DNA from 2 places in the Clostridium sp. TJA085 genome. Region 2 is predicted to be linked to the other one. Evidence: a T-box and tRNA genes for the amino acid it is inferred to sense, from the RefSeq annotation. Region 2 holds a T-box; the other holds one or more tRNA genes.
The links. A T-box is a leader RNA that pairs with one kind of tRNA and senses whether it is charged. The one in region 2 lies ahead of gltX (glutamate--tRNA ligase), so its partner is inferred to be a tRNA-Glu.
Positions count from the first base shown of each region.

Region 1: it has a tRNA-Glu gene. The T-box ahead of gltX (glutamate--tRNA ligase) is inferred to sense a tRNA for this amino acid. The anticodon was not compared.

Region 1 is NZ_JBZEEZ010000007.1:27,357-39,615, reverse strand. Features, by position in the region: gene feoB (ferrous iron transport protein B) at 1-853, opposite strand, end outside; gene AC4FQW_RS12865 (FeoA family protein) at 866-1,093, opposite strand; tRNA gene AC4FQW_RS12860 (tRNA-Asp) at 1,228-1,304, opposite strand; tRNA gene AC4FQW_RS12855 (tRNA-Val) at 1,319-1,394, opposite strand; tRNA gene AC4FQW_RS12850 (tRNA-Glu) at 1,418-1,492, opposite strand; tRNA gene AC4FQW_RS12845 (tRNA-Asp) at 1,537-1,613, opposite strand; tRNA gene AC4FQW_RS12840 (tRNA-Val) at 1,628-1,703, opposite strand; tRNA gene AC4FQW_RS12835 (tRNA-Glu) at 1,713-1,787, opposite strand; tRNA gene AC4FQW_RS12830 (tRNA-Thr) at 1,797-1,872, opposite strand; tRNA gene AC4FQW_RS12825 (tRNA-Asp) at 1,902-1,978, opposite strand; tRNA gene AC4FQW_RS12820 (tRNA-Val) at 1,994-2,069, opposite strand; tRNA gene AC4FQW_RS12815 (tRNA-Glu) at 2,079-2,153, opposite strand; tRNA gene AC4FQW_RS12810 (tRNA-Thr) at 2,163-2,238, opposite strand; tRNA gene AC4FQW_RS12805 (tRNA-Asp) at 2,267-2,343, opposite strand; tRNA gene AC4FQW_RS12800 (tRNA-Val) at 2,359-2,434, opposite strand; tRNA gene AC4FQW_RS12795 (tRNA-Glu) at 2,444-2,518, opposite strand; gene AC4FQW_RS12790 (hypothetical protein) at 2,658-3,266, opposite strand; gene AC4FQW_RS12785 (BaiN/RdsA family NAD(P)/FAD-dependent oxidoreductase) at 3,359-4,603, shown strand; gene AC4FQW_RS12780 (acyl-[acyl-carrier-protein] thioesterase) at 4,632-5,393, opposite strand; gene AC4FQW_RS12775 (DUF1858 domain-containing protein) at 5,618-5,812, opposite strand; gene AC4FQW_RS12770 (adenylosuccinate synthase) at 5,905-7,191, opposite strand; gene proC (pyrroline-5-carboxylate reductase) at 7,610-8,410, opposite strand; gene AC4FQW_RS12760 (replicative DNA helicase) at 8,488-9,822, opposite strand; gene lonC (Lon family ATP-dependent protease) at 9,918-11,813, opposite strand; gene rplI (50S ribosomal protein L9) at 11,828-12,259, opposite strand, start outside.
Region 2 is NZ_JBZEEZ010000003.1:15,452-27,710, forward strand. Features, by position in the region: gene AC4FQW_RS09425 (pentapeptide repeat-containing protein) at 1-396, opposite strand, end outside; gene AC4FQW_RS09430 (hypothetical protein) at 416-823, opposite strand; gene AC4FQW_RS09435 (radical SAM protein) at 962-1,864, shown strand; gene AC4FQW_RS09440 (superoxide dismutase) at 1,986-2,612, shown strand; gene AC4FQW_RS09445 (FtsX-like permease family protein) at 2,738-6,055, opposite strand; gene AC4FQW_RS09450 (ABC transporter ATP-binding protein) at 6,070-6,771, opposite strand; gene AC4FQW_RS09455 (TetR/AcrR family transcriptional regulator) at 6,905-7,456, shown strand; gene AC4FQW_RS09460 (glutamine--tRNA ligase/YqeY domain fusion protein) at 7,637-9,295, shown strand; gene gltX (glutamate--tRNA ligase) at 9,433-11,091, opposite strand; T-box leader at 11,153-11,361, opposite strand; gene AC4FQW_RS09470 (pseudouridine synthase) at 11,795-12,259, opposite strand, start outside.

The sequences.
Region 1 (12,259 bases), on a different contig from region 2:
CAGCCTTACCTATAAGAGTTTTTATTATTTTATCCCCTATAATCTTATCTCTATTTTCTTCTAGTATCTCATTAACTTTTAATGAAATTATATCCAAATTCTTTTCATTAAAGTTATATATATTGTATATAGAATTTTTTATACTGCTATCTCCCTCTAATAATCTTAAAGCTATCCATCTACCTTCTTTTTCTGTAATTTCATTATTAGCTTCCATTAGAACATTTTTTAAAACTTTAATATTTTTTTCTATATAATTATCATATTTTATTAAGCATTTTTCATTTTCTTCTCTTGACACTTCAATAAGTATAGCTTCCTTTAATTCTTCTATACCTACTCCTTTTGTTGCAGCTGTTTCTATGACTGATGTTTCTATTTCTTTTGATAATAATTTAGTATTTATATTTATACCCTTTTTCTTAGCCTCATCTATTAAATTAACACATAAAATTACTCTTTTACTTATTTCTGAGATCTGAAAAAATAAATTTAAGTTTCTCTCTAAAGAAGTTGCATCAGCTATTACAACAACTAAATCAGGTTTATTAAAACATATATAATCCCTTGCAATTTCCTCTTCTTCTGAATTAGATAATAGTGAATAAGTTCCTGGTAAATCAACTACCTTAATAATTTTATTTTTAAATTCATAATATCCTTCCGCATTACTTACTGTTTTTCCTGGCCAATTACCAGTATGCTGATTTAATCCAGTTAATGCATTAAAAACCGTACTTTTTCCCACATTTGGATTTCCAGCTAATGCAATTACAAAATTCTCTTTAGTATTATTTTTATAATTATTTAAAGATAATATATTTATTCCAGTTGAGTTTTTATTTAGTCCCAATTTAATCCTCTCCTAAAATTGATTAACTACACTAATCTTTTCACTATCCTCTTCTCTTATTGCAATTACAGTCCCTCTTATTAAATATGCTCTTGGATCTTTAAATGGACTCTCGTATAAAACTTCTATTAAAGTCCCTTCTACTATTCCCATATCAAAAAACCTTCTTCTAAGATCTCCATCTACTTCTATATCAATTACCTTCACAATAGACCCTAACTCAACTTCATTTAATTTCATTATTAACCTCCTTTTCGTGTTAATTTTTATAATTTCTTATTAATAGATTATGAAAATAATTATATGTCGTGATTGATAATATAAAGAATAAAAAAATAAAAAAAAGAAGTAAGATAAAATCTTACTTCTAACTTTGGCGACTCAGAAGGGGTTCGAACCCTCGACCTCTGGCGTGACAGGCCAGCACTCTAACCAGCTGAGCTACTGAGCCGCATTAAAATTATGTGGTGGGCACAACAGGGATCGAACCTGTGACCCCCTGCTTGTAAGGCAGGTGCTCTCCCGGCTGAGCTATGCGCCCATTTTTGTATAAAAAAAAAGAAATGGTGACTCCTAGGGGAATCGAACCCCTGTTACCACCGTGAAAGGGTGGTGTCTTAACCGCTTGACCAAGGAGCCATATTAAATTTTAAAAAATAATTTTTCAAATAATAATTTTAAAGTGGCGACTCAGAAGGGGTTCGAACCCTCGACCTCTGGCGTGACAGGCCAGCACTCTAACCAGCTGAGCTACTGAGCCGCATTAAAATTATGTGGTGGGCACAACAGGGATCGAACCTGTGACCCCCTGCTTGTAAGGCAGGTGCTCTCCCAGCTGAGCTATGCGCCCACATAAAAATGGTGACTCCTAGGGGAATCGAACCCCTGTTACCACCGTGAAAGGGTGGTGTCTTAACCGCTTGACCAAGGAGCCATATTAAATTGGAGCTGATGATCGGACTTGAACCGATAACCTGCTGATTACAAGTCAGCTGCTCTGCCAATTGAGCCACATCAGCATATTATAAAAAATTATTAATTTTAAAAATGGCGACTCAGAAGGGGTTCGAACCCTCGACCTCTGGCGTGACAGGCCAGCACTCTAACCAGCTGAGCTACTGAGCCGCATTAAAAATTATGTGGTGGGCACAACAGGGATCGAACCTGTGACCCCCTGCTTGTAAGGCAGGTGCTCTCCCAGCTGAGCTATGCGCCCACATAAAAATGGTGACTCCTAGGGGAATCGAACCCCTGTTACCACCGTGAAAGGGTGGTGTCTTAACCGCTTGACCAAGGAGCCATATTAAATTGGAGCTGATGATCGGACTTGAACCGATAACCTGCTGATTACAAGTCAGCTGCTCTGCCAATTGAGCCACATCAGCATATTATAAAAATTATTAATTTTAAAAATGGCGACTCAGAAGGGGTTCGAACCCTCGACCTCTGGCGTGACAGGCCAGCACTCTAACCAGCTGAGCTACTGAGCCGCATTAAAAATTATGTGGTGGGCACAACAGGGATCGAACCTGTGACCCCCTGCTTGTAAGGCAGGTGCTCTCCCAGCTGAGCTATGCGCCCACATAAAAATGGTGACTCCTAGGGGAATCGAACCCCTGTTACCACCGTGAAAGGGTGGTGTCTTAACCGCTTGACCAAGGAGCCATGTTAAAACTTTTTATAATCTGCGCTTATTCGTTACTTGGCGCTAATCACATAGACTATATTACATAAAATCAATTTAAGTGTCAACACTTTTTTAAATAATTTTTTATTTTTTTTATTTTTTATATTTAATAATTCATTATTCTAGCAATTTAAATTCTTTTTTATTATTTGGTTTATTCTTTAAAACACCCGGATTTTCAAGGTTTTCCATAGCTAAAGTATATTTTGATATTAATTTTTCTCTTTCATCAACTTCTTTCTTTATTTTACTAATTTCTCTATTACATAATTCTTTAAATTCAGCTTTTTCTATAGTCCTAATCTTTAAACTATAATCTTTTCTACTAAATTTTTTCCCAATTGCTTCAACTTTTATAGGAAATTTATTATTAACTAGCATGAGTAAGTTTTTTTCCCAAACATTACGTTTATTTATTGAATAAGTATCTAATAATATTATTAGTTCATCTAATTTTTCCTTACACTCAATTTCTATTCCATCTAATAAAGCTTTATATAAAAATACTGAAATTCCCCTTTGAAGTCTTATTTTTAAAAGTTCCTTATTAGAAAATAAAAATTCATCTATTTTATTTTCAGTTAATATTTCTACATCTTTATTATAAAATTCTTTAATTCCTTCAGTATTTGGATATAATACTAAAACTTTATCATAATTTATTCTTCTTACACTAAATTGCTTATTATAATCCTCTGAATACTTATCTTTTACAATAACTTTCATAATACACACCTCTATTTTTAATATTCCATTCTTTAATCAAAATTATTACTATGGTAGAATTATTTAAAAGATTTATTAAGGAGCGTTTTAAAATGATATATCACGATTTAATAATTGTTGGCGGTGGTGCTTCAGGACTTATGTCTGCAATACTAGCTAAAGATCTTGGTTTAGATGTTGCTATAGTTGAAGGAAATGATAGAGTTGGTAAGAAAATTTTAACTACTGGAAATGGTAGATGTAATATTTCAAATTCTTCTATATGTTATCCATTTAAAAATTATCATAGTTCAAATGATAATTTCTTTATTGATGCATTAAATAGTTTTTCTATAGAAGATACTAAAAATTTCTTTTTATCTATAGGACTTCCAATCGTTCAAATTGAAAATAGCAAACTTTATCCACAATCCTTACAAGCATCTTCAGTTGTAGATATTTTTAGGTTAGCTCTTGAAGATAGAAACATACCTGTATACACAAATTGTAAAGTTAAAACTATCCACAAGAAAAAAACTTTTAAATTATCCACAAGTAATGATGAATTTCCTAATTTTAATTGTTCAAAACTTTTACTTTGCTGTGGTGGAAAATCTGCTGTTAAAACTGGTTCAGATGGATCAGGGCATAAACTATCTGAAATCCTAGGACACTCAATAACTCCTACAATGCCTGGCATAGTACAATTAAAACTTGATTATCCTCGACTTAAAGGATTGTCAGGAATAAAATTTGAAGGTAAAGTATCTTTAATATCTAACAATAAAATTATTAGAGAAGAATTCGGAGAAATATTATTCACAGATTACGGAATTTCTGGTCCACCAATACTTCAAATTTCATCCACAGTTTCTCGTGAATTAAAAAAACATAACGATGTGTGGATAAACTTAGATATGATGCCTGAAAAATCTTTAGATGATGTTAGTAATTTTATATATGGACACCTTGCTATGTTCTCTCATAGAAGTATATCTGATTCTTTAATTGGAGTAGTTAATAAAAAACTTATACCTATTTTACTTAAAGATATAGGAATTATCGATATTCATATTCCTTGTTGTGATATGGATTGGAGTTATCAAAATACTTTAATTGAAAGACTTAAAAATTGGTCATTTAAATGTATAGGAACTAAAGAATTCCAAAATGCACAGGTAACAGTAGGTGGTGTAAATACTAAAGAAGTTAATCCAAAAACCTTAGAATCTAAGTTAGTTGAAAATCTATACTTTGCAGGTGAAATCTTAGATGTAGATGGTGATTGTGGTGGTTTTAATCTTCAATGGGCATGGAGTTCAGCATTTTTAGTAGTTAATTCAATTGCAAAAAAATAGACTGCAAAAGCAGTCTATTTTTAAAATTTTATATTGATTTTCTCCAATGAGCTTCTAATAACGTAAGTTCTTGACCATCTTTATCCATAATTTTATGAAGTGTTATTAATTCATTATTTTCTTTTATAACTTCTGCTGATACATGAATTCTATTTCCATAAGTTGTTTCTTTTTCAAATACTACTTTTAATTTATCTATTTCATAATCCTTAACCACATCTATTGGAACTGATTCTATAGCCCATTCAATGTATTTTACATTATTAACATGAGTATTAGAATCTATATCACTATACCTTATTTGAAATTCTTTATAATGATCTTCTTTATCTATTCTTCTTATTTTTCCCATATCTATGGCTTTTTCCATATCTCCTAATTCACCATAAAATTTATATTGCTCTTTAAGTATTCTAGCGGGTCTTCTCTTTTCTATATTTATTAAGAAAAATAGTGCTGTCGCCTCTGCTAAAAGTTCTCCATCTTCATTTTTTATTAAATATTTTCTAAATGCATAAAACTTCTTAAATCCTAATGGAACTGTTGTTACATTTATTTTCTGTCTATATTTTGGATATTTATAAATATTTATATCATATTTATAAAATACCCAAGTACATCCATGTGATAATTGAAAATCTATTGAATCTCCTACTGCTTCTGCATGAATATTACCAATATCACAGAAAAAATCTACCATAGATGCAAGTTTACATCTTAATTTATAATCTGAATCTCTATACATTACTTCATATTGTTTTGTATATTCTTTAATACATTTATTAGTCATTATTCTCACACCTCAAAGTATTATTTATTATAATCCTACATTAAATTAATTAAACTTTCTATCTTCCATGTACTTATTAATTTAGTTTTTACAAATTATTAATTATATTAAGTTTGCAAATATAATATTAACTAATAACATGTTAAAACTATTTTTTACAAACTTCTAACAAAAACATATATGTAAAGTAAAAAGCAGATAGCCTAGGCTATCTGCTAAATTTATTAATATTCTACTTTATTATTTAAAGCTTCTAATAAAGCTTCTAAGTTTAATCCATGAACTTCAGCTGCTTCTTCTAAAGTTTCAGCTTGTGCTGATGGACATCCAACACAACCCATTCCAAACGCCATTAAAACTTCTGCTCTTGTTGGGTCCTTTTTTATTATTTCACCGATTGTCATATCTTTAGTTATCATAAATTCACCTCTTTAATAATTTTAGTACATAAATATCATCTATAAAAAATTATATTTTATACATTTATTAAAGTCAAGTTCTTCAGTCGGAATTAAATTTCTTTAACTCTCATTGTTTGGTCTCTCTTTGGACCAACTGAAACTATAGATACTCTTGTATCTGTAAATTCCTCTATTCTTTCAATATACTTCTTAGCATTCTCTGGAAGTTCTTCGTAGCTTCTTGCATCTGCAACACTATCATCCCATCCATCGAACTCTTCATATACTGGCTCACAATTTGCAAGATCTTCTAAGCTAGCTGGGAAGTAATCAATAACTTCTCCATTAAACTTATATCCTGTACAAACCTTTATTTTATCAAGTCCTGCTAATGTATCTATTTTTGTTACTGCAAGTGAAGTTAATCCACTTACTCTAACTGATGTTTTAAGTATAACTAAATCTAACCATCCACATCTTCTTGATCTACCAGTAGTAACTCCATATTCATGTCCTTTTTCTCTTATCCAATCACCAATTTCATCATTTAATTCTGTTGGAAATGGTCCTTTACCAACTCTTGTTGTATAAGCCTTAGCTATACCAACTGAATTAGTTATCATATTTGGTCCTATTCCTGAACCACTAGCTACACCACCAGCAGTTGTATTTGATGATGTTACATATGGATATGTTCCATAGTCAATATCAAGAAGCATACCTTGAGCACCTTCAAATAATACATCTTTGTTAGCCTTGATTGAATCATAAACTTGAACTGATGTATCTTTTACAAATGGTCTTAACTTTTTAGCAAGCTCTTTATATTCATTGAATATTTCTTCAAAGCTTAAAGGTTCTCCACCTAAAACTTTTGTTATGTATGCATTTTTAGCTTCTACATTTTCTCTTAATTTTTCTTCAAATACATTCTCATGCATAAGATCACAAACTCTTATTCCTGATCTTTCATATTTATCTGTATAACATGGTCCGATACCTTTTCCTGTTGTTCCGATATCATTTTTTCCTCTAGCTTTTTCTTTTAATCTATCTAATACTTTGTGATATGGCATTATAAGTTGTGCTCTATCACTTATCATTAATTTTTCTGGTGTTACCTTAACTCCAACACCTTCTAAATATTCTATTTCTTCAAATAATGCCTTTGGATCAACAACTACACCATTTCCAATAACATTAACCTTATCATCATATAGTATTCCTGAAGGTATTAAGTGAAGCTTATATTCTTTATCTCCAACAACTACAGTATGACCTGCATTATTTCCTCCTTGGAATCTAACGACAACATCTGCCTCTTCTGCAAGGTAATCTGTCATTTTACCTTTTCCTTCATCTCCCCATTGGGCTCCTACTACTATAAATGCTGACATATTATTTGCCTCCTTTGGATTATAAGTCTTCTTAGACCTATTATTCACTAACTTTATTATTTACATTAATTAAATAAATTAATATAAATTATTGAGATTTTTATAATCTCCATGAATATAGTAACAAACTGGAAGTTGTAAATCAACATATTATCGAATATTTTTCTATAAATTTAATAAATAATTCGTATAGAATTAAAAATAACAGAAAAAAACCTTAGACCTGTGGAATCTAAGGTTTTTTTCTCTTAACTTAATAATTAAGAGGAGTTTTTCGCGTTAATGTTTTTTTATGTGTGTTCTGTGTGTCCAGTATATAACCAATTCAAAATTCTTACGCTTTCTAATTGATATTGATTATCACTAACTATAGTATATATTCTATTTTTTACTTTGTCAACATATAAAAATAAATTTATTACATATTTTTTGATTTATCTGCGCATTTATCCATAGCTCCTATTATAGAATTTCTAAAACCAAGCTTTTCAAGTTCACATACTGCTTCTATAGTTGTACCTTTTGGTGAACATACCATATCCTTTAATTCTCCAGGGTGTTTACCTGTTTCTAATACCATCTTTGCTGAACCTAGTACACTTTGAGCTGCCATTTTGTATGCCTTACTTCTTGGAATACCAAGTTTTACAGCTTCATCAGCCATAGCCTCTATAAACATAAATACATATGCTGGTGATGATCCACAAAGTGCTATAAATCCATGAAAATCCTCTTCTGAAAGTATTTCATATTTACCAAATGAATTAAACATATTACAAACATATTCTAATTCTTCATCATTAATATTTGAATTAGGGCATATAGCAGACATTCCTTCTCCTACTAAAGCAGGTGTGTTTGGCATAGTTTTTATTATTTTATAATCTTCTCCTATCATTTCATGTAAATCTTCTAAATCTATTCCAGCTGCAATACTTATTATTATTTTGTCTTTAGTTATATGTTCTTTTATTTTACTAATAACATCTTTATACATATAAGGTTTTACTGCAAGAATTAATACATCAGCAAATTCAACAACTTCTTCATTATGTACTGTTGCATTAACTCTATATTGCTTCTCTAATCTTTCTTTTGATTCTTCACTTCTAGTTGAAACTATAATATCTTCATTATTAGAAAATCCTTTGCTTATTAATCCTCCAAGCATTGAGCTTCCCATGTTACCACAACCTATAAATCCTATTTTTTTACTCATAATCAATCCTCCAATTTTAATTTATTATAAAGAAAACTCACCTGATACGGTGAGCTTTTCATAGTAGTTGTAAATAATTATTCTGTATGTATAGTATCTAAATTTCCAAATTTACTAAATTGACCAAGCCAAGCTAATTTAACAGTTCCAACAGGACCATTTCTTTGCTTTGCTATTATACATTCCCCTACATTTTTATCTTCAGTTTCCTTATTATAATATTCATCCCTATATAAAAACATAACAAGGTCAGCATCTTGTTCTATTGAACCAGATTCTCTAAGGTCAGATAGCATCGGTCTATGATCTGCTCTTTGTTCTGGTGCACGAGATAACTGAGATAATGCTATAACTGGACATTCCATTTCCTTTGCTAATGCTTTTATAGATCTAGATATTTCTGATACTTCTTGTTGTCTACTCTCTGATGAAGATCCTGACATAAGTTGAAGATAATCTATAAGAATTAAATCTATACCATACTCTATCTTTAATCTTCTACACTTTGATCTCATTTCCATTACCGAAACCCCTGCGGTATCATCTATATATATCTTTGCTTTAGACAATGGTCCTGTAGCTCTTGCTATGTTCTCCCAATCTTTATCATCTAAAGCACCTGTTCTAAGCTTTAACATATCAACATTTGCTTCTGAACATAAAAGCTTATATGCCAATTGTTCTTTAGACATTTCTAAAGAAAATATAACTACACTTTTACCTTCTCTAAGTGCTGCATATTCTGCAATATTTAGTGCAAATGTTGTTTTACCCATTGATGGTCTTGCAGCTATAAGAACCATATCACCTTTTTGGAATCCTGAAGTTTTCGCATCCAAATCTACAAATCCAGATCCTACTCCTGTTATTTCACCCTTATTATTAAATAATCTCTCTATTTCAATAAATCCTCTTTCAAGAACTTGATTTAAAGGTTCAAAATCACTTGTAGTTCTTTTTTCTGCTATATCAAATATTCTTTTTTCTGCTGCATCTAATACATCTTCAACTTCTCCTTGTTTATTATAACTTTCTTCAATAATAGAAGTTGAAGCTTTTATAAGCTTTCTAAGCGTTGATTTTTCTTGAACTATCTTTATATAAGAAGAAAGGTTAGCTGTAGTTGGTACAGATGATGTTATTTCTGTTACATATGTAACACCGCCAGCTCTTTCTAACATATCGTTAGCTTTTAACTCCTCAAGTACAGTAACTAAATCTACAGCCATATCCTTTTTAAACATATCAAGTATGCTTTTAAATAAAACTTTATGACTGTCTCTATAAAAATCATTTTCTTCTAGTCCTTCAGCAGCCTGAGCTATTGCACTTCTATCAATAATCATAGAACCAATTACTGATTGTTCCGCTTCTATACTTTGTGGCAATGTTTTATTAACTGTTGTTTCCATGCTTATACCTCCTTCCAAATTTTAATTTTATCATATAATCTATATAATAAAAATAATAAAATAAAGTAAAGAAGATTAAAATCTTCTTTACTTTATTATTCAAAAACTAAATTCATTACATCTTCAATAGTTTTTGCAGTTTTAACTTCTATATCAGTTAATCCTTGTGGAACATCATTTTTATTATCTTCTGGCACAATAGCTAATTTTATTCCTTTTCTTCTTGCACCATATATTTTTTCAAATATTCCTCCAACAGGCTTAACCTTTCCTCTTAATGATATTTCCCCGGTAATAGCAACATCTTGTCTTAAAGGTTTATTTAATAAAGCACTTATTATACAAACTGTTATTGCTGCACCTGCTGATGGACCATCTATTTTTCCTCCACCAACTACATTGACATGAATATCATAATCTTTTATGTCTTTATCAGTAAGTTTTCTTATTACTGAAGCTGCATTATATACTGAATCTTTAGCCATACTTCCTGCAGTCTCATTAAATCTTACAGTTCCTGCACCCTTTTTCTTTGCTTCAAAAACTGATGCTTCTATTTCTAGTGTTGAACCTATAAATCCACTTACTCCTAAACCATATATATGACCAACTTCATATTCAGTATGATTTTCTACTATTTCAAACGGAGTATACCTTCCTATTGATACTACTTCCTCTACATCTTTTAAAGTTATTTTTAACTTTTTAGGCTTATTCTTTCTCTTGTATAATGCAAATCCATAAGCATCAGTAAGTATATTTACAGCTTTTCTTCCCTCTATAGTAAATCTGCTTATATACTCTGGAACCTCTTTTTCTAATGAAACCCCAAGCTTTTTAGCAGCATTTCTTACTATATCTTGAATATCTTTAACTCCAAGTGGCTCAAAATAAACCTCTGTACATCTTGATCTAAGAGCAGGATTTATTTCTCCAGGTTCTCTTGTTGTTGCACCAATTAAAACGAAATCCGCTGGAGCTCCCTTTTCAAATAAGTATTTTATATATTTAGGAGTTTTTTCATCATCTGGATCATAATATGATGATGAAAATTCAACTCTCTTATCTTCTAATACTTTTAAAAGTTTATTTTGAAGAATATTATCAAGTTCTCCTATTTCATCTATAAATAATACTCCTCCATGAGCCTCTGTTACTAAACCTGGCTTTGGTTCAGGTACTCCAATATCCGCTAAATCCCTCTTACTTCCTTGATATATAGGATCGTGTACTGAGCCTAGTAAAGGATTTGTTATTTCTCTTGGATCCCATCTTAAAGTTGTTCCATCTACTTCAACAAATTTAGATTTATCATCAAAAGGTGTAAATTCTAAATCTTTAGCAGCATTAAGTGCTATTCTAGCTGCTGTAGTCTTACCAACTCCTGGTGGTCCATAAAGAATTATATGTTGTGGATACGGAGATGATAATTTTGATATTAATGATTTTATAGCTCTCTCTTGACCTACTATTTCATCTAACTTTTCAGGTCTTAAAAAGCTCATTATATTTTTACTTGTTACTCTATCATCTAATTCTTTAAGTTCTTCATATTTTTTCTTTGTTTTTTGGTTTTCACTGCCCTTTTCTTTTTTAATAATGGAAAGTCTCATTTCATCTATATACTTTTCTTGCTTTTCCATTATAGCCTTCTCTACTTTTGATTCTATTTGATTTTGAACATATCTTTTAGCTATCTCTTCTGAAATCCACACAACAGCATCTTCAATAACTTCATCTACTTTATCTTCTGGTGGTACTACTTCAATTCCAGCACCATCTGAAGCTATCATATTTAATGCATATGCTCTCTCAGCTATATTCTTTGATCCAACATAATCTTTAAGTTTAAATCTTACTGTTCTAGCTCTTATAGCACCTTCATCTAATACATTTTTTAATATGTCAAATAGAACATTTATTTGAGAGTCTTGTGATAAATCACCATTTATTATATCTTGCAGGAAACCAATTTCCTCGCGTAATTTCAAAATACTATTCCTCCTTAAGCTTGTGGAACAATAATAACCTTCATTTTTGTTGATACTTCTGGATATAATTTAACTTCTATATCATATCCTCCAGCTACCTTTATTGTTTCCATAACAATCTTTTTCTTATCAATCTCAACTTTATAATTTTCTTTTATCTTTGTAGCTACATCTTTGCTTGTTATAGCTCCAAATAACTTACCATTATCTCCTGTTTTAGCAGTTATTTTTATTTCTTTTCCTTTTAATTCTCCTGCTAATTTTTGAGCTGCTTCAAGTTCTGCAAGCTTTTGCTTTCTTTCATTTTCTTTCTTATTATTTAAGATGTGTAAATTATTATTTGTAGCTTCTTCTGCAAGCTTCTTTGGAAATAAGAAATTTCTTGCATATCCATCTGATGTATTTACAACATCACCTTTTTTTCCTAAACTTTTAACATCCTTTAA
Region 2 (12,259 bases):
TAAATCAGCATTTATAAAATCACTTGATGTAACATTACATTCTATAAAATTTGTCTTTGGTATTTTAAGCTCTGCAAAACTACAACTTTGTATTAAACAGCTTTTAAATTCAAAATCTAAAATAAATCTATCACATTTAGTAAAATCAACTCCAACTATTTTACAATCAATAAACTTAACTCCTCTAAGCTTTGAATAATAAAATTTTGTAAGAGATATATTACATTCCTTAAAAATACACTCTTCAAAATTTACTTCTAAAAACTTTGTTCCTGAAAAATCACATCTATTAAATATACATTTATCAAAATCTCTTTTTTTAATTTCTATATTTCTAGTATTAATTCTTTCAAATCTTTCATTATAATAATCATATTCTAAGAACTCGTCTATCATAAATTATCTCCTAAATTACTTAATTATCAGTTTTATTTTTCAATTCACTATATTCTACAATAAATTTACTATTTGGCAAATATTTCAATGTATATTCAACTCCTATCTTAGGTTTAAGTTCACACTGATTTATTTTATATATAACATTATTTATTTCTAATTCAGTTATTCCTTTTGCATTATTAAATTTAGTACAAACTCCTGTTGCTGTATAATAATCATTTGCAAAATAGTATTTAATATCTTTTACCTTAGGTAATATTATATTAAATAAAGTTATTTTGCTAGAAATCAACAAAATAAAAATTAATATAAAATATTTTTTTGATATCTTCCCTTTAATTATTTTTATTAAATTAAATATAATTGAAAGTAACATAAATATAATTACTATTATTTGAAAAAGTAAAATTAATATAAACTCCATAAGTTTCCCCCTTTTTAATTATTATAATGTTAAGTTAATTAAATTTAAATTATAAGATTATTTAATTGCTAAACATTTTGCCTAGTAATATAATTTCAATATATTATCTACGAGGTGATTTTTTTGAAATATAACAAAATGGAAATGCTAAAAAATTGTAATCTTTGTATTAGAAAGTGTAATGTTAATAGATTAAACAATGAAGTTGGTGCATGTCTATCATCCGAAAAAATAAAAGCTGCTAAAGCTTATTTACATATGTGGGAAGAACCTCCAATATCTTTAGATACAGGATCTGGAACTATATTTTTTTCTAACTGTAATTTAAAATGTGTATTTTGTCAAAACCATGAAATTAGTCAAGAGAAATTTGGAGAATTTATAACTATAGAAAGACTATCAGAAATATTTTTAGAACTTCAAGATAAAGGAGCTAATAATATAAACTTAGTAACCCCTACACATTATGTCCCACAAATTATAGAAGCAATAAAAATAGCAAAAAAAAATGGACTTACTCTACCTATTTTATATAATACAAATGGATATGATTCTTTAGAAACTATAAAAGCCTTAGATGGTTATATAGATGTTTATTTACCTGATTTTAAATACTTTAATGATAAATATGCAATAAAATATTCAAAAGTTTCAGGATACAGAGAAAATGTTATTACTATTTTAAAAGAAATGTTTAAACAAGTTGGTAAAAATAGATTTGATGAAAAAGGAAGAATGATAAAGGGTATTATTATTAGACATTTAATGCTCCCTCATCTTTTATTTGATTCAAAGAAAATTATAGATACTATATATAGTTTATTTGGAGATGATGTATATATAAGTATAATGAATCAATATACTCCTATGTTTAATGCATTTAAATTTGAAGAGTTATCAAAACCATTAAATCCAAAGCTTTATGATAGTTTAATTGATTATGCAGCAAGCATTGGTGTAAAAAATGCCTTTATTCAAGAAAGTGGCACTAATAAAACTGATTTTGTTCCTGATTTTAATTTACAAGGAGTTTTAAAATAGTTCATACATCTTTTTACTATTATTGATTATAATAGTTTTATAGAATAAATTTTGAAATAGTCATAAATTATTTTGAATTTTTTATTTAAAAATTTCAAATACTAATGTAGAGGTGATTTAAATGGAACAAAACAAATTTACTTTAAAACCATTACCATATTCTTATGATTCTCTAGAACCTTATATTGATGAAAAAACAGTAGTAATTCATCATGACAAACATCAACAAACTTACGTTAATAATCTAAACAATGCACTGGATAAACATCCTGAATTTTTCAAGATGTCTCTAGTGGAAATACTTAAAAATTTAGATGATATTCCAGAAGATATAAATCAAGCAGTTGTTAATAATGCTGGTGGAGTATTTAATCATGAATTTTACTGGGATGGATTAGCTCCAAATAAAGGTGGAGAACCTACTGGAAATATAAAAGATGCTATTTGCAAAACTTTCGGTTCTTATGAAGACTTTAAAACTAAATTTAAGGAAGCAGCTACTACTCAATTCGGTTCTGGATATGCATGGCTTGTTTTAGATGAAAATAATAAATTAAAAATTACTAAAACACCAAATCAAAATTGTCCAATTTCATTAAACGAAAAACCTCTACTAACAATAGATGTTTGGGAACATGCTTATTACTTAAAACACCAAAACAAACGTCCTGATTATGTAGATTGTTTCTTTGAATTAATTAATTGGGATATGGTTAATGAAAGATTTAAAAAAGCTACAAACCTTTAATAAAACAATAAATTAATTATTTATTTTTAACAATAGTAAGTTTAATTTGAAATATATATCTATATTTTATGTTAAGCTTATTAAAAAAGAAGATTCCTTTATTAGGAATCTTCTTTTTCTATAAATTATTCATTTGATTTCAATGCTTCTATCATATTTACATTTTTCAATTTTAAATGCATTATAAACATTACTATGCTTGAAAAGATTATTGTCAATATTCCTGCATAAATAAAACTGCTCAAATGTAATGAAGGATTAAACATCATGTTATCCATCTCAGCTGTACTTAAAACATACTGGTGTAAAATTTTTCCCAAGCCACTTCCTACTATAATTCCCATTATAGTTAATATTATATTTTCTCTATAAATATACATAGTTACTTCGTTATCGTAAAATCCTAAAACCTTTATAGTTGAAAGTTCCCTTATACGCTCAGATACATTTATATTAGTTAAATTATATAAAACTATAAAAGCTAATATTGCAGCTGATATTATAAGTACAATAACAACTATATTTAAACTCGACATAGAGTCTTCAAAATTATCTTCTATAGAACCATTATAAGAAATATTTAATACTTTACCTTCTTTACTTAACTTTTTAGATAAATTTTCTTCAAAATTAGTATCATATTTATATTTTAAAAGTTCAGCATTATAAAGAGCCTCTTTATTGAATATCTTTTTATAAAGTTCTTTTGACATATAAATATAATGTCCAGCATAATTTTCTGTAACATCAGCAATCTTAACTTCAAAAGCTTTATTATCCGACGTTTTAAACTTTATTACATCGCCCTTTTTAAGCTTAAATAATTTAGCTAATTTTTCAGATATTATAGCACCATCATTATTTAAATTATATTTTTCATCAGTCTTTCTATTGTTTAATGTTATAAATTTATTTAAATTATCTTCGTTTTTAGGCACCATAAGAAATGCTTCCTGAGGATTAACTCCTTTTTCTTGAACTTTTACTTGTTCTTGATAAATTTCTAATCTATCTTCTATTTCAGGTAACCCCTTAATTAAACTTTCATAAGATTTCGTATCTTCATTTGAAGCATCTTTATTATATATAATCATAGCATTATATTTAACTATTTTACCAAACTGCAATCTTGCAAGGTCTGAAACTGAACCTTTTATACCAAAACCAGTAATAATAAGTGCCATACATCCTGCAATACCCAAAACTGTCATTAGCATACGATCCTTATATCTAAATATATTTCTTGCAGTAACTTTTTCTATAAAATTGAACCTTTTCCAAATAGGCTTTATTCTTTCTAATAATATACGCTTACCTGATTTTGGAGCCTTAGGCCTCATAAGTGTTGCTGAAGTACTTTTTAAATCTTCTCTCAATACTACATAAGCAGATATTCCAGTACAAGAAATTGCTATTGCAATTGATATAAGTGCATAACTTAAATAATATGAAATTTGTAAATCTGTGAAATTATAAAGCATACTATAAGCATTATAAATAATTCTTGGTAGTAATTCATATCCAATCAATAATCCAAAAAAACTTCCAATTAAACTTGCAGTTGTTGCATACACTAAATATTTTAGTGATATATCAAAATTACTATAACCTAGTGCCTTAAAAGTTCCAAGCTGAATTCTTTGTTCCTCAATCATTCTAGTAATCGTTGTTAAACTTACTAAAGCTGCTATTGCAAAGAAAAATAAAGGAAATACTTGTGATAATGCTGTAATTCTATCTGCATTATCTTCATATTCGCTATAACCTAAATTATCGCTTCTTGAAAATACATAATAATCAGGAACCTTGATATCTTTTATATTTTCTTCCCCTTTTTTAATTTCCTTTTCTCCATCTAATATTTTCTTTTCAGCATTAGACTTCTCATTATTAAATTTATTTAAACCTTCTTTGTATTGTCTTTCACCTTCATCTAATTTTTCTTTAGCTAACTTAAAGTTTTCTAACCCTAATTTTTTTCCATTATTATATTCTGATTCCTTTTCCTTAATAATTTTTGATGCTTTATTAAATTCTTGTTTATATTGATTAACTTGTACTATTCCATTATTTAATTTTTTATAATTACTTTCTAATTCCTCTTTACCTTTTTCTATATTAATTTTTGCTATTTCTAAATTTTTAATTATAGAACTCATACTATTTGAAATAGCATTAGCTTCCACCTCTCCATTAAAATACCCTTCTAATAAATTACCTAAATTTGAACCATTATTAATTGGTACTTCTTTTAAACTTTCAATTAATTGGTTTTTCATATTGTTAGGTATATTATTAGGAGGTAGCTTTAATAAAGCTTCTACTTGATTAAATAAAGGCTTTAGCTTATTTATATTATTATTTACATCATTTAATTTTTTATTTACTTCTTCCTTTGCCTTTAAAATTTCTGATTGTTTCTTTTGTAAATCCTTTAACTTATTTTCTAACTCTTCTTTTTTAGAATTTAATTGATTTTTAGAACTATCTAATTTTAATTTTGCATCTTGCATTTTATTATTAAATTCACTTAAGTTCTTATCGTATTTTTCTCTTCCCTCATTAATTTTCTTTTTAGACTCATTTAACTTACTTTCAGCTTTTTTAAGTTCATTTTTAGCTTTTATAATATCATTTTTAGCTTTTAAGAGTTTATCATTTGCCTCTTTTTTTATATCATCAAGGCGTAATACCCCTCGTTCTTTTGTTACACTTTCTACTTCTTTTATATGATTATTTAATAAATCATTGTACTTTTCACTATAACTGTTTAAACCTTTCAAATCGTTAAATGTTAAATAAGCTTCTGTATATACTGGCATTTTAAATTCAGATTCTGAAATTAAACCAAATCCATCAACCCTACCTTTTCCAATAGCACTTGTTCCTCTTTCATAATTTCCAATATACATAGGACTTTTTACAAAACCAACTACTTTATAAGTTTTATTTTTAATTTCGTCACTTAACTCTTTACTATTATCAGAAGAAAAACTTATCTTATCACCTATTTTATATAATTGTTTAATAGATTCTTTGCTATCTAATGCAATTTCTCCATTCTTTTCTGGTAATCTTCCACTTTCAACAACATATTTATTTAACTTATTATTACTATCATAAGAAATAAGTTTTAATAAAAGTCCTTCCTTCCCTATTAATACATCCTTACTATATATAGGTTCAACATAGTCTACTCCTTTTATTTTTTTTAATTCATCTATATCACCTTTATCAATCCCCATTGTAGATTGTACTTTTAAATCCATCAAATTTTGTTCATCAAAATATTTATTAGCTGTATTTAACATATCAGGACCTGCCGATTTTAATCCTGAAAAAAATCCAACCCCTAACATAATTAAAAATAAAATAGATAAAAATCTTGATTTAGATGAAGAAATTTCTTTTAAAATAGTTTTAAATAAAGCCTTTTTCTTCATAAACTTCTCTCCTTTTACCATTCTATTTCATCAATAGATTTAGGATTCTTATTTACTTTAATATCCCTAACCTTTGCATCATTAACATGTATAACTCTATCAGCTATTGGAGATAATGCAGAATTATGAGTTATAACTATAACTGTAGTACCTGTATTTTTGCATGTATTCTGTAATAATCTTAATACTTGTCTTCCTGTTTCATAATCTAATGCTCCAGTTGGTTCATCACATAACAAAAGCTTTGGATTTTTAGCTAATGCTCTTGCTATTGCAACTCTTTGTTGCTCTCCCCCTGATAGTTGAGCTGGAAAATTATCCATACGATGACCTAATCCTACATCTTTAAGTACTTTATCAACATTTAATGCATTTTTAGAAATTTGAGTTGCAAGTTCAACATTTTCTTTTGCAGTTAAATTTGGTACTAAATTATAAAATTGAAATACAAATCCAATATCATCACGTCTATATTTTGTAAGCTCTTTTTTATTAAGCTTTGCAATGTCAACTCCATCAACTAATACTTGTCCTTCATCTGGAGAGTCCATTCCTCCTAATATATTTAAAACAGTTGACTTTCCTGCTCCACTAGGTCCTAATATTATTACAAATTCTCCTTTTTCAATTGAAAAACTTATTCCATTGTTAGCTACAATAACATTATCGCCCATTTTATAACATCTATGCTCATTTATAATATCTACATAACCCATTTATTTCACCCTTTCATTATTTACAAATAACTCATGACTCACTTGTGTCATTTTATTTTTAATATTATAATAATCATCAAGCAAATACAATACAATTAATTTAAATTACACATAAAGGAGAGTTTGTGTCACTATGTATAAAATTCAAACTAATTCACTGGCTATAAAGTCTCAAAATTGGATAGCAAAATCATTATTAAAACTAATGAAATATCAGCCTTATAAAGATATTACAGTAACACAAATATGCCAAGAAGCTAACTTAGTTAGAAAAACCTTTTATAGAAACTTTGATAGCAAAGAAGATATTTTACATTTTATATTTGATAACTTATTTAATGATTTTCAAAGAAATAAAAATTTTGATAAATTATCTCCTAAAGAAATAATTTATTTATATTATAGTTATTGGATTAAACATAAAGACCTATTAAAATTAATACATGAAAATAACTTATTCTTTTTAATAAATAAAAAATATATAAATTATACTGAATCTTTTATATCACTACTTCCTGACACAAAAATTCAATTATTAGAAAATAATAATTTAAGTCCTTATTTTTTTAATTTTATAGCAAGTAGCATGAGTTCAATTTTAGAATTATGGGTAAAAAGAGACTTCAATGAATCTGTTGATGTTATAACCAACTTAACACAATCTTTATTATGTTCTAAATTATAAAATATATTTTTATAGACATAATATTCATTTGTGTAATTCATATGTTATAAAGGAAAAGTTATACTTTATTTTTTCACTATATTAGATTAAAATTAAAGGTAAATGTATAATATATAGACATAGATTAGAGGTTATTTTTAATGGCCCTATTTAAAATATAATTGCAGGAGGGTAATCTTTATGTCAAATGATACTAATTCATCTAACTTCATAAGAAATATAATTATTGAAGATTTAGAGAGCGGTAAACATGATTCTATAATTACTAGATTTCCACCAGAACCAAATGGCTATCTACATATAGGTCATGCAAAGTCTATTCTTTTAAACTTCGGACTTGGTGCTGAATTTAATGGAAGAACTAATTTAAGATTTGATGACACAAATCCAGTTAAAGAAGATACAGAATATGTTGAATCAATAAAAGAAGATGTTCAATGGCTTGGATGTCACTGGAATGAACTTCACTTCGCTTCAAATTATTTTGATGAAATGTATAAAAGAGCTATTCTTTTAATAAATAAAGGCTTAGCATATGTTTGTGATTTAACACCTGAAGAAATGAAGGAATATAGAGGAACATTAACAGAGCCAGGAAAAGAAAGCCCTTATAGAAATAGAAGCATCGAAGAAAACCTTGATTTATTCGAAAGAATGAGAAAAGGTGAATTTAAAGATGGAGAGAAAGTTTTAAGAGCAAAAATTGATATGGCGTCTCCTAATATGAATATGAGAGATCCAATAATTTATAGAATAGCTCATGCATCTCACCATAATACTGGCGACAAATGGTGCATATATCCTATGTATGATTTTGCTCATCCACTTGAAGATGCTATTGAAGGTATAACTCATTCAATATGTACTTTAGAATTTGCAGATCACAGACCTTTATATGATTGGTTCGTAAAAGAATGTGAAATGGAAAAAGTACCTCAACAAATAGAATTTGCAAGACTTAATATGACTAATACTGTTATGAGTAAGAGAAAACTTAAACAATTAGTTGATGAAAATATAGTTGATGGATGGGATGACCCAAGAATGCCAACTATATCAGGACTTAGAAGAAGAGGTTATACTCCAGAATCTATAAGAAACTTCTGTCAAGCAATAGGTGTTGCTAAAAATAATTCAATTGTTGACGCTCAAATGCTTGATTACTTCTTAAGAGAAGATCTGCAAACTAAAGCTCCAACTGCAATGGCAGTTACAAAACCTCTTAAGGTTATTATAACAAATTATCCAGAAGGTAAAACTGAAATGTTACCTATTCCAAATAACCCTAAGAATCCAGAGCTTGGAACTAGAGAAGTTCCTTTTTCAAGAGAAATATATGTTGAACAAGATGACTTCATGGAAGTTCCAGTAAAAAAATACTTTAGATTATTCCCAGGAAACGAAGTTAGACTTATGGGCGCATACTTTATAACATGTAATGATGTAATAAAAGATGCTGAAGGAAATGTTGTAGAACTTCATTGCACTTATGACCCTGAAACTAAGAGTGGTTCAGGATTTACTGGAAGAAAAGTTAAAGGTACAATTCATTGGGTTGATGCAAAAAGTGCTATACCTTGTGAATTTAGATTATATGAACCTTTAATATTAGATGATGCTCCAGAAAACGAAGGTAAACATTTCTTAGAACAAATAAATCCTAATTCATTAGAAGTTTTAGAAGGATTTATAGAACCAGTTGCTATTAAGGATGCAAAAAATCTTGATAAATTCCAAATGGTTAGAAACGGATTCTTCTCAGTGGACAAAAATTCTACTAATGATAAACTAATATTTAATAGAATTGTTCCTTTAAAGAGTTCATTTAAACTAAAATAATAAATAAATTTTAAATAAAAGAGTGGTCTTATAGTACCACTTTTTTTATTTAAAATTTTATAAAAATTCTCTTTTAATTAAATACTTTAAAATCCTTAAATTAAAAGAGATGCTTTAAAAAGCATCTCTTTTATATACTAAAGACTAATAAACTTATTAAATCTTTCTCTTACTTTATCTTCACCCATTATTTGCATTATAGTATAAAGATCTGGAGTATTAGTTCTATGAGTAAGTGCTGCTCTTACTGCACCTGCTACATCAGAAACCATACCTTTAAAGTTTTCTGGATTTTTCTTATACTCTTTTCTATTTGTTGCATATCCAAGTTCTACTGCTAATGCTTTAAGCTCTTCAAACCAAGTTTCTTGATCTGTATCAAAGTTATATACTTTAGCATAGCTTTCTATTATACTTTTTGCATCTTCTAAGTTTAATGTTTTTGGAAGTTCAACATCTTCTGCTGTTTCACTATCAAATAACTCATCAAAGAAGTAGAATATTTTTTCTTTAACTTCATTCCATTTTCCAAAGTCTTTTCTTGGTTTTGGACCTTCTTTATCTATATTAAATACTTCTTTCATCATATCTTCATTTGAAGTTACAAGGTCATACATTTCTTTATCAAAATCTTTTGCCCAATTTGTGTAATAATCATATACCACTGGTGCTTTCATCTTACATATAACATTTTTACTTACATCATGAAGTTTAACTATATCAAATAAAGCTCCTGATTTACTCATTTTATCTAAAGCAACAGGGAATTCATGATAATCAGCATCTGGATTTTCTGATCTCCAATCTTCAAAGCTTGAATTTATTATATTTAAAAGATATTCTATAACTGATACTGCTGGATATCCTTCCTCTCTATAATAACTTACAGCACTTTCTGGATCTTTTCTTTTTGAAAGCTTTCTTTTTGATCCATTTTCTGATTTCATTATTGTTGGAACGTGAGCATAATTAGGTCTTTCAAATCCTAATACATCAAATAATTGAAGATGTATTGGAAGTGATGATAACCATTCTTCTCCTCTTATAACATCTGTAGTATGCATTAAAGCATCATCTATAGCATGTGCAAAGTGATAAGTTGGTAATCCATCTGATTTAATTATAACTATATCTTGAACATTTTCTGGGAATGATATATCTCCTTTTATTAAATCATGAAATTCTATTCTATTTTCTTCTTTTCCTGGTGACTTTAATCTTAATATGTACTCTTCACCAGCTTCTATTTTCTTTATAGCTTCTTCTGTTGAAAGATTTCTATATATAGCATATTTCCCATAATATCCTGGAGTTATTTTTTCAGCCATTTGCTTTTCTCTTATTTCATTTAACTCTTCTGGTGTACAGAAACATGGGTAAGCTAATCCCTTTAAAAGTAAATCCTTAGCAAAAGCATGGTATATTTCTCTTCTTTGACTTTGTCTATATGGACCATACTCTCCTTTTGAAGTTTCTTCTCCAGTCATTCCTTCGTCAAAGTCCATTCCAAAGTTATGCATAGTTTGTATTGTATCTTCTATTGCACCTTCAACTTCTCTTTTTTGGTCAGTATCTTCTATTCTTAAGTAGAAAATACCTTCACTTTGATGTGCAAGTCTTTCATTTATAAGAGCTGCATAAACTCCACCAATATGTTGAAATCCAGTTGGACTTGGAGCATATCTTACTACTTTAGCTCCTTCTTTTAAATTTCTTTTTGGATATTTTTCTAAATAATATTCTGGAGTCTTTAATTCATTTTTAAATATTAAATTTGCTAATACTTCTCTACTCATTTTTACATCACCTTTCTAAAAGTTTATTTTCTATGTATTAAAAAAAGCCTTCTCCTCCTATACTTAGGACGAAAAGACTAAAGCTTTACGCGGTACCACCTAAATTAGTTTAAATTAAATTTAAACTCACTCATTTCTCTATAATGGGAGAACCCAAAATTAATATGCTCCAAAGCTTCTTTCTATAACTTTACTTATTAAGCTCACACCAAATTGCCTAACTCTCTGAAAAGTAAATATTCATATACTCTTCTTCTTCAACGCACTTTTAACATTTTTAATTTATCTTAAATCTAACTTATATAATTATACATTTATTAAATACTATTGTAAACATGTCAAAATTCCTTCTAATATAATTTTTGAATAAATATATTTATTTATCCAAATTAATTTTGCAATATAAATTTCATTTTATTAATTTTATGAAATATTTAAACCACATTGTTTAAATTTAATTATTTTTATTATTTAAATTAAGCATACAATAATAATTATTTATACAAAAAAAGACGTAACCATTGGGGCTCGGTTACGTCTTAGCAATAAGCAATAAATAAAAAGGGGGCTATTTATTCCTTTTATTTATCCTCGCATTAGTATTATATGTTAACGCATTATAAAATGCAAGTAAATTTGATATTTTTATTTAATTCTCTCATATATTATGAATACTTTTCTTGCATATTAAATTTATTATTCGTTAAAAGCTTTTTAAATGTGCAATTTCTTCTTCTGTTAACTCTCTATATTCGCCCTCATCTAATTCATTATCTAGTTTAATTCCGCCAAATTCTATTCTTTGTAAATAAACAACATTCTTATCTACAGCCTCAAACATTCTCTTTACTTGATGAAATTTTCCTTCTTGAATTGTTATATTTACTTCTGAACCTTCATCAGTAGCGCTTAAGATTTCAAGTGTAGCTTCTTTACATTTATATCCATCATCTAATGTTATTCCATTTTTAAATGCTTCTACATCTTTTTCTGTTACCTTTTTATCAATCCTTGCAAAATAAATTTTGTCTACCTTCCATTTTGGAGATATTAATCTATGATTTAATTCACCATCATTAGTTAAAAATAATAATCCTACCGTATCTTTATCTAATCTACCAACTGGAAATGGCTCAAAAACTTGATGCTCAACTTCTAGTAAATCTAT